DNA from 3 places in the Caballeronia sp. BCC1704 genome. Region 3 is predicted to be linked to each of the others. Evidence: predicted binding sites of a transcription regulator. Region 3 holds the regulator's gene; each other region holds the start of a gene.
What was found. Region 3 encodes LexA, which represses DNA repair genes until DNA is damaged. Its sites were predicted from a motif close to ACTGTATNNNNATACAGT; they were not measured.
Positions count from the first base shown of each region.

Region 1: a site for LexA is predicted at 1,527-1,544, ahead of recA (recombinase RecA). Genes of this name have one in related genera too.
Region 2: a site for LexA is predicted at 1,199-1,216, ahead of imuA (translesion DNA synthesis-associated protein ImuA). Genes of this name have one in related genera too.

Region 1 is NZ_CADFFT010000001.1:861,705-864,980, reverse strand. Features, by position in the region: gene recA (recombinase RecA) at 356-1,426, opposite strand; gene HWX53_RS04060 (response regulator transcription factor) at 1,689-2,399, shown strand; gene HWX53_RS04055 (sensor histidine kinase) at 2,412-3,276, shown strand, end outside.
Region 2 is NZ_CADFFT010000006.1:39,095-42,370, reverse strand. Features, by position in the region: gene HWX53_RS25960 (DNA polymerase Y family protein) at 1-541, opposite strand, end outside; gene imuA (translesion DNA synthesis-associated protein ImuA) at 465-1,187, opposite strand; gene HWX53_RS25950 (hypothetical protein) at 1,483-1,836, shown strand; gene HWX53_RS25945 (SOS response-associated peptidase family protein) at 1,885-2,856, shown strand; gene HWX53_RS25940 (hypothetical protein) at 2,975-3,196, shown strand; partial or broken gene ligD (DNA ligase D) at 3,228-3,276, opposite strand, start outside.
Region 3 is NZ_CADFFT010000001.1:1,700,165-1,703,440, reverse strand. Features, by position in the region: gene HWX53_RS07985 (sulfate ABC transporter substrate-binding protein) at 96-1,142, opposite strand; gene lexA (transcriptional repressor LexA) at 1,391-2,059, shown strand; gene HWX53_RS07975 (hypothetical protein) at 2,200-2,535, shown strand; gene HWX53_RS07970 (DUF2939 domain-containing protein) at 2,616-3,197, shown strand; gene HWX53_RS07965 (universal stress protein) at 3,222-3,276, opposite strand, start outside.

The DNA.
Region 1 (3,276 bases), 840 kb from region 3:
CGTCGCGAATGTTTCTGTCGACGATGCCCGCTCGGGTTCGTTCACGAGCCGTTGCGCCGCTCCAGAAACAGCGCGCGCCGGCGCGAATGGCTTCGCGTCGGCGCGTGATGTGATGCTTCGGGTAGACCAGCGAGATTTCGTCGATACCGCGCGCCGCTCGCTGCTGCGCTCGTAATGGTCTGTGCCATTGGCATGGTCGGCGGACTCACCGACGCTGCGCGCAGACAATCCGGACGCAGCATCGTCGCCCGACTCACCCGCGCCGTCAGACCGACCCGCACGGCCCCGCCGAACATCGGCGCGGCCAGCCTTCGATCCGAACCGGCGCTTGAACATCGACCGTGCGGCGGGACGCTTATTCGTCGTCCGCGACTGCTGCGCCCGCGGCGACGCCATCTGCCAGCGCCGCCACACCCAGCGATTCGCGGATCTTGTTCTCGATCTCGCGTGCAATGTCCGGGTTCTCGCGCAGGAATTCCCGCGCGTTGTCCTTGCCCTGACCGATGCGATCGCCGTTATAGCTGTACCAAGCGCCCGCCTTGTCGACGAGCTTGGCCTGCACGCCCAGGTCGATGATTTCGCCCTGACGCGATATGCCCTCGCCGTACAGAATGTCGAAGATGGCTTCGCGGAACGGCGGCGACACCTTGTTCTTCACCACCTTCACGCGCGTTTCGTTGCCGATTACTTCGTCGTTCTTCTTGATGGACCCGATACGGCGAATGTCCAGACGCACCGACGAATAGAACTTCAGCGCGTTACCGCCCGTGGTGGTTTCCGGGTTGCCGAACATCACGCCGATCTTCATGCGGATCTGGTTGATGAAGATCACGAGGCAGTTCGTGCGCTTGATGGTGCCGGTGAGCTTGCGCAGCGCCTGCGACATCAGGCGAGCTTGCAGACCCGGCAGTGAGTCGCCCATTTCGCCTTCGATTTCCGCCTTCGGCACGAGCGCCGCGACGGAGTCGATCACGATCATGTCGATGGAACCCGAGCGCACCAGCGCGTCCGCGATTTCCAGCGCCTGTTCGCCCGTGTCCGGCTGCGAGATCAGCAGTTCCTGCACGTTCACGCCGAGCTTTTGCGCGTATTGCACGTCGAGCGCGTGTTCCGCGTCGATGAATGCCGCCGTGCCGCCGATCTTCTGCATTTCGGCGATCACCTGCAGCGTGAGCGTGGTCTTGCCCGACGATTCCGGACCGTAGATCTCGACGACGCGGCCGCGCGGCAGGCCGCCCACGCCGAGCGCGATATCCAGTCCGAGCGAGCCGGTGGACACGACTTGAATGTCTTCGACCGCCTCACCCGCGCCGAGCCGCATGATCGACCCTTTGCCGAATTGCTTTTCGATCTGCGAGAGCGCGGCAGCGAGGGCCTTGCTCTTCTCCGCAGTCATGCCAGCCGGGCCTTTCTTGCTTTCTTCCATGAATCGTCCTTTGCTATGATGAACGGCGTCTGAGGCTTGTGCGCGCGGGCTTCGATGCGGATTCCGCATACTTTCACCCGCTTTTCGCACAGATGCAGACACTGTATAAAAAAACAGTAGTTTTTGCAAGCCCGATTGCGGCGCGCGTGGCTTTTTTCCACGTCGCCCGAACCGCGCAAAAAACGCACAACACCCTGGAGACCGCCGCGCCGGGCAAAATGCGGTGCCGGCAATGCGCTACCGCGCATCAGGCGCACACACGATGCGAATCCTCATTGCCGAAGACGACAGCATACTCGCGGACGGCCTTGTCCGATCACTCCGCCAATCGGGATACGCCGTCGACCATGTGAAGCATGGCGTCGAGGCCGACACCGCGCTGACGCTCCAGCCTTTCGACCTCTTGATTCTCGATCTCGGGCTGCCGCTCATGCCCGGTCTCGAAGTGCTGCGCCGGCTGCGCGCGCGCAATTCGCAGATGCCGGTGCTGATCCTGACCGCCGCCGACAGCGTCGACGAGCGCGTGAAGGGCCTCGATCTCGGCGCGGACGACTATATGGCCAAGCCCTTCGCACTCAACGAACTGGAAGCGCGGGTGCGCGCGCTCACGCGGCGTGGCGCGGGCGGCGGGCCGACGGTCGTCAAGCACGGTTCGCTGTCGTTCGATCAGGTGGGACGCATCGCGCATATCGGCGATCAGGTGATCGACTTGTCGGCGCGCGAGCTGGGCGTGCTCGAAGTGCTGCTGCAGCGGACCGGGCGCCTCGTGTCGAAGGAACAGCTCGTCAATCACCTGTGCGAATGGGGCGAGGAAGTCAGCAACAACGCGATCGAGGTCTACGTCCACCGGCTGCGCAAGAAGATCGAGCCGAGCGGCGCGCGCATCATTACCGTGCGCGGGCTCGGCTACACGCTCGAAAAAGCGCCGAACGGCGCGTCGGCGAGCGCGCCGATGCCGCCGAGCCATCACTAGGCCGGGCCAAGCATGGCCTCGTCCGTTTCCAGCAAACGCGCACACGAGCCGCCGCGCACGCCGCCTGAATCCAACGCAGCCACCGCCGATTCCGACGCGCTGCGCGACGCGCGCTACGCCAATCCCTTCGCCCCGCCGGACGAGCTGGAACCGGACAGCGAGACGCATCCGCGCTCGCTTTTCGGCGAGATTCTCGACTGGATGCTCGCGCCGCTTCTGCTGCTCTGGCCGATGAGCATTGCCGTGACCTATCTGGTCGCGAAGTCCATCGCGAACGGACCGTTCGACCGCGCGCTAGAAGCGGATGCTTACGTCATCGCGCGTCAGATTCAGCCGGTCAACGGCGTCGCGGAACTGCGCCTGCCCGACGCGACGCGTGATTTTCTGCGCGCGGACAACGTCGACAGCGTGTTCTTTCAGGTGCTCGGCACGCGCGGCGAACTGGTCGGCGGCGACCGCGACATGCCCTTGCCGCACGAAGACGACCGGCCGCAGCCGGGCATCGTCGAGTTTCGGGACGACGTGCTGCGCGGCAACGATATTCGCGTCGCCTATACGACCGTGGACCTTCCCGCACTCGACGCGCAGAACGCGCAGCCGGTGCTCGTGCAAGTGGCCGAAACGCTCGACAAGCGAAGCCAGCTCGCCAACGACATCATCAAGGGCGTGATCCTGCCGCAGTTCGTGATCCTGCCGCTCGCCATCGTGCTCGTCTGGTTCGGGCTGTCGCGCGGGCTCGCGCCGCTGCACGCGCTGCAATCGAATATCCGCGCTCGCCGCCCCGACGATCTCTCGCCGCTCGAAGCCGGCCGCGCGCCGTCCGAAATCGCGCCGCTCGTCGCCTCGTTCAACGATCTGCTCACGCGGCTCGAACAGA
Region 2 (3,276 bases), on a different contig from region 3:
CGGCGAACGGCTGCAGCTCCGGCACCACCATGAACGGCAAGGCGCCCAAGTGACGTTCAAGCGAACGCATTTTGAGCACCCGCCGCCGGCCGGCCTTTGCGAGCAGCCAGGCGCCGCGGCCGGTGGGCGCGACGCTCATGCGCGCGGTGACGCCGATGGTCTTGACGACGTCCTTGATTTCGCCGCACACGCGCAGGATGCCGCCGAAGAGTCGCAGGCTCGCGGTGACGTCAACAACGATGGTTTCCTCTCCACACACGGCCACCTGCGGCGAAAACCGCAGCAGCGCGATGGCCACCTCGCGCTGCATCTCGTGTTCGCGCTCCGGGCTGCAATCAAACATCAGCGCCTCCGACGCGAGCGTCGTGACCCCGCCGCGCTTCATTCCCACGCGCACGCCCGCGTCCCTTGCCACCGCATCGAGGACGATGACCTTGTCGCGCTCGAGCACCACGCACCCGTGCTCAGACGGAGGCGACCACCTCGGTCTGAACACCTCCAGCGACAGCCGGGGCAAGTGAATGGCGACGAATACGGCCATAGGGACTCAGCAAAATCGGCGACGGTTGTAGGGAGACGGACAAGGGCTCCGTTCGGTTGGGGCCGCGTCGTTTAATCATGTCGACGGCAATCCCGCCCTCTGCCGGTCGAACGCCAAGCCGTAAGCTCGCCGGCGACGCATCCTGGGCGCTGGCAAGCGGCCGCACCAGAATCAGCAACGTGTCAGTCGCCTGGGCGGCCAGATGCAAGCGTCGCAACGCCTCGGAGCGGATGTGCTGCTGCCAAACCAGCAGCGCACCGCAAGTCCCGGCCTGCAGCACGCGTTCCGCGCACCACAAGGCGTCGGCTGTTTTCGACGCACGCAGCCACATCAGCTTCTCGAGTGGCACGCCGAGGTAGGAGAACGCCAGCGCGTTCGGCACGTGCGGCGCCTGCAGCAGCACGACGGGCCGCTGAGCATCATGAGCGACGCGTGCGAGCGCCGGGCGCATCAAACGCATTTCGCCCACGCCGGGCTGCTGGACCAGCAATTCCACCAGCGCACCCAGCGGCCAGCCGCCGCCGGGCAGTTCCGCCGACAACGCCGCGTAGCCGGTGTCGACGGTCTTGCCGTAGGCACGCGCCAACTGCGATCCGAGCCACAGGTTCGGATGAATGGACTCGACATGTTTGAGCAGGGCCGCCATTGTGCATAAGTACTGTATATATGTACAGTACTTTACCTCGAAATTCGCAACGCGGTATTGCGCCCTTTTTTGTCGCTGCGGCCCGGCAGGGCGACTATCCTGATTCGTTACTGCGCTGGGAAACAAGACGGCGCTGGCAGGGCCAATCGGTAACAAGCCATGGCGGCGCCTCTGGCCGCGTGCGGGAATGCAACGTCATGTTGATTCCGGCCCCTGCGCCCGCAATTGCGATGGAGCGTTGCAATCGAAGCGAGCAACGCCATCAGGAAACGAAGCAAAGGAAACGAAACGACGTATGGCCGGATCAGATATCAACGATGTGATGGATGGGTCGGACGCGCGCGCGGAACTGCTGTGCTTCCTGGTCGCGACCGTGGCGGCCTCCCATTCGCTCACGTATGAGTGGCGAGTCGATCATCTCGTGGAGAGCTGCCGCCTCTGGCTGCGACGCAACCACCTCTGGATGGATTGGCTCGAGCGCGTGCGCCTCGGCCAACTGGCGCTTAAGATCGCCAAACGAGACCTGAAAGGCGCCGGCATCGCAGTGCGGCAGTCGAACGTCCAGGCGCTCTTCACGGGTGACATGCAACTGAACTATTCGTGCACCGTCATCAAGAAGATGCTGGCGCTGTGCAAAGAGGCGCTCTGACGTCCGGCGCCTTGGCGTTCGCCATCACAACAATGGGGAATCTGACGCATGTGTTACTCAGCGCAAATCCAGGCCGACTATCGCCGCTACGTGAAGATGTTCGGCGCACAGATGGACATCCGTGAGTTTGCGCGACTGTTCTGGGAGCGTTCCGAGGGCAGCAAGGCAAAAATCCCGAAGGCGATGGAAGACGCCTTTCGGCAACCCGCGACCGATGACGAGCGTCAGATCAAGACGTTCATTGACCGGTACAACGCGGAACAGGCAACCCGGCTCGAACAGGATCTGTTCAAGCAACGCACACGGCTGGCGGATGCAGAGCGGTCGCTGCAGACGAAGGTGACCAAAGCGGCAACCGAGAGCAAGCGCATTGCCACGGACAAGATCGATGCCGCGCTACGGCGCCTTACCGATCTCGGTCGTTGCGAGCCGGAACCGCGTGATTCACGCATTTTTCCCGGCTACTACGCGCCCGTGCTCGTGGTCGAAGACGGGCAGTATGTCGTCAAGCCGATGCGCTATCAATGCCGCATCGCGGGCAAACCTGCGAACTACGACATCAAATATCCAGGGACATACAACGCGCGGCGCGACAGCCTGGACAATTTCTGGAAGCCGTGTTTTGGCCATACGCACGGCCTGCTGCTCGTCGACGTCTTCTACGAGAACGTCACGCGCGCGAAGTGCGAGAACACCTTGTTCGAAGAGCATGACGGACCGCAGGCGGTGGGCGAGAACGTCGTTCTCGAGTTTCGTCCCAACAACGGCCAGCTGCTGATGGTCGCGTGCCTGTGGTCCAAGTGGACCGCGCCCGGTCAGCCGGATCTGTTGTCGTTCGCCGCCATCACGGATGAACCGCCTGCCGAGGTCGAAGCTGCGGGTCACGACCGCTGCATCGTGCCGATCAAGCGAGAGCACGTCGACGCCTGGTTGAATCCGCAGGCGTCCGACCTCGCCGCGCTCGATGCCATTCTGGAAGACCGAGACCGGCCTTACTACGAGCATCGGCTCGCGGCGTAGAGGTGGCGTTGGTGGCGTGGTGGCAAGCAGCGGTGATGCTTGTCCGGCGATGCTTGGCTGGAAACCTCGGAACGCTCCTTGCTCGACTGTCGTTGTTCTTTTCTCAGGAGAGGCGACGATGGCAGGTGACAACTCGTATAAGCCCGGTGAAATCGTCAAGGTGTCGGGTATCTATTCGGTGGTTCACGACGATGGCAAAGACACCTTCGAAGTGACGTGTGTGGAGGGCGAGCACTTCCCGCCGACGCGCAGCGGCAAAGGCGCTCACTTCGAGCTGAAATACGGGGCGACCCATTCGCATAAGCATGGGGAACTGAAGGGCACCGAGGTGCGCGGTTAGTGTACGATCTACCGTGTGAAGTGCTGCTTGTCTAGCGCTTCATGCCGACCGCCCGGCGCATCGCGGCGGTGATTCCTTGC
Region 3 (3,276 bases):
GTCCTGTTCCAGTGCGCCGGGGAGCGCGTGTCATCGAATGCTTGTGTGACCGGCGGCGTCATGGCGCGCCGCTTCGGTTTGCTTACGTTTTGCGCTTACTGCGGCTGATAGATGGAGTCGAACACGCCGCCATCAGCGAAATGCGTCTTCTGCGCCTTGGTCCAGCCGCCGAAGGTGTCGTCGATGGTGTAGAGCTTGATCTTCGGGAACTGCTTCGTGAGGTCGGCCGGCACCTTGTCCGAGCGCGGACGATAGAAGTTGCGCGCCGCGATCTGCTGGCCTTCGTCGCTATACAGATACTTCAGATACGCCTCGGCGAGCTTGCGCGTGCCGTGCTTGTCGACGACCTTGTCCACCACCGCGACCGGCGGCTCGGCCAGAATGCTCACCGAAGGCACCACGATCTCGAACTTCTTCGGACCGAACTCCTTCAGCGACAGAAATGCCTCGTTCTCCCACGCGATCAGCACGTCGCCCTGGCCGCGCTGCACGAAGCTCGTCGTCGCGCCGCGCGCGCCGGAGTCCAGCACGCCCGCGTTCTTGTACAGCTTCGCGACGAAGTCCTTCGCGGTTTGCTCGTTGCCGCCCGGCTTGTGCTGCGCGTAGGCCCAGGCGGCGAGATAGTTCCAGCGCGCCCCGCCCGACGTTTTCGGGTTCGGCGTGACGATGGAGACGCCGGGCTTAGTGAGGTCGTCCCAGTCCTTGATGTGCTTCGAGTTGCCCTTGCGCACGAGGAACACGATCGTCGACGTGTACGGCGAGGCGTTATCCGGCAGCCGCTTCTGCCAGTCCGCGGCGACGAGTCCCTTGCCCGCGAGCGCGTCGATGTCGTAGGCGAGCGCGAGCGTGACGACGTCCGCCTGCAGGCCGTCGATGACCGCGCGCGCCTGTCCGCCTGAGCCGCCGTGCGATTGCTTGAACGTGACGGTCTCGCCTGTTTCGGCTTTCCACTTCTTGGCGAATGCCTGATTGAAGTCCTGATATAGCTCGCGCGTCGGGTCGTACGACACATTTAGAAACGACGTCTGCGCGTGGGCTTGCGTGCTCGCCGCGACCATCGCGCCGATGCCCGCCGCCGTCAGCGCCAGCGCGGTCAGCGCTTTGCGTGCCCTGGTCCCCAATCCCGCTTTCGTGCTTTGCATTCCCCGTTCTCCGTCTTATCCAATTGACGGAATCAGTCTATCGGCGGGCCTATATGAACAGAAATAATCGTTTTTCAGTCTTTTATATCCAAAGCTGCTAAAGCGGGTCCCCGGCGTTTGTGCGTGGCCGAACGTCGGAGCGTGTTGCGGTTTCGAGCCGAACTTAAAGTAATGCTTGAAAAGCGCCGAATACTGTATAAAAATACAGTCATCTGTTGATCCATACAGTGCACGAGAGGCCCGAGCCAGTGACCAGAACCTCAAAACTTACCGCGCGTCAGCAGCAGGTCTTCGAACTGCTCCAGCGTGCAATCGAGCGCACCGGCTTTCCGCCGACCCGCGCGGAGATTGCCGCTGAGCTTGGCTTCAGCTCCGCTAACTCTGCGGAAGAGCATCTGCGGGCACTGGCGCGCAAGGGCGTCATCGAACTGGCGGCGGGTTCGTCGCGCGGCATCCGGCTGATCGGGGACGCTGGCCGTTCGGAAGACGTTCCGCACCAGTTCACCTTGCCGCACGCGAGCATCATGCAGCTCTCGTTGCCGCTCGTAGGCCGGGTGGCGGCGGGCAGTCCTATCCTCGCGCAGGAGCATATTTCGCAGCACTACGCGTGCGACCCCGCGCTCTTTTCCAGCAAGCCGGACTACCTGCTGAAGGTGCGCGGCTTGTCGATGCGCGACGCCGGCATTCTGGACGGCGACCTGCTCGCCGTTCAGAAGCGCACCGAGGCGAAGGACGGACAAATCGTCGTTGCGCGGCTCGGCGACGACGTCACGGTCAAGCGTTGGAAGCGCCGCCCCGACGGCGTCGAGCTCATCGCGGAGAACCCGGACTACGAGAACATTTTCGTGCGGTCGGGCAGCGGAGACTTCGCGCTGGAAGGCATTGCAGTGGGCCTGATCCGCTCGGGCGAGTTCTAGTCAGCGGCGGCAGCGCCCGTTCAAGCATCGCTGCCCGCCTCTTCACGCCACGCACGACGCGGCGCGTTTCGAGTACATCAAGCACGGACGGCAGCCGCTCGCGGCATGCCGCGGTGCGTCCTATCGTCTGGAGAGTCATGATGGAACGTTTTGCCCGTTTGCTGCCCTTTCGCCAGTTCGGCCGTCTGCGTCATCTGCGTGCGTTGATTCCTTGCGGCGCCGCGGCGCCTTCGCGAGCTGAAGCTGCACCGGATCTCTTCGATTCCATGCCCGCGCTGCCGTCTCGTCAGCCAGCGTTTGCGCGCGTGTCGCTGACGCAGACGGTCCACGCGGAGCCGCCGCGAAGTACTCCCGTGCGCGTGTACCGAAGCGAGTCGCGGCTGATCCTCGTCGGCAAGATCAGCGAAGTGTCGCGCATGATCGACCGCTGCATCGACGAAGAGCGCGCCGGTCTGACGGGCGGAACGGTGGCGTGAAGTGGCGGCGAGTTGGGGAATCTGTCGTGCGGCGGCGTGGTCAATCCGGCATTGACCTTCGCTAGAGGCTTGACTGTCGCATGTCCCGCACCGCTCGTTTCATTGTCGCCACGCTCGCCGCCCTATTGCTCGTCGCGGCGCTCGGCTTCGTCTACGCGTCGCCGTATATCGTGCTGGACCGCGTCAAGCGCGCCGCCGACGCGCGAGACGCCCAAACGGTCAACCAATACGTCGATTTCCCCGCGTTGCGCGCGAGCTTGAAGGATCAGATCGCCGCGCTGCTCACGCGGCGCATCGATGTGCAGAAGAGCGGCAACCCGCTCGCGATCATCGGCGCGATGATCGGCGCGGCGCTGGTCGGCCCGCTCGTGGATTCATACGCGACGCCGGACGGAGTCGCCGCCATCTTGAACGGCATACCGCCGCGCGGCAATCCCGGCGAACGTCCTCCCTCAGCCGGCAAAGCCGATGCAAATGCGTCGGCGTCCGTGAGCCCATCCAATCCGGCTCCGCAACCGCCGCAGACGACGGCCGGCTATCGCGGCATCAACACGTTCGTCGTGACGTACCAGCACGGCGCAGGCGACGCCCGCTATTCCGCCATCTTTCACCGCAGCGGCCTGGTGTCATGGAAGCTCGTCGCCGTCGATCTCAACGGCTGACGTGCGATCACCAGCCATCCACGCTCACGCGCCCGCTTCGGCCTTTGCAGGCTTCGCGGCATACGCAGCGGCATCTTCC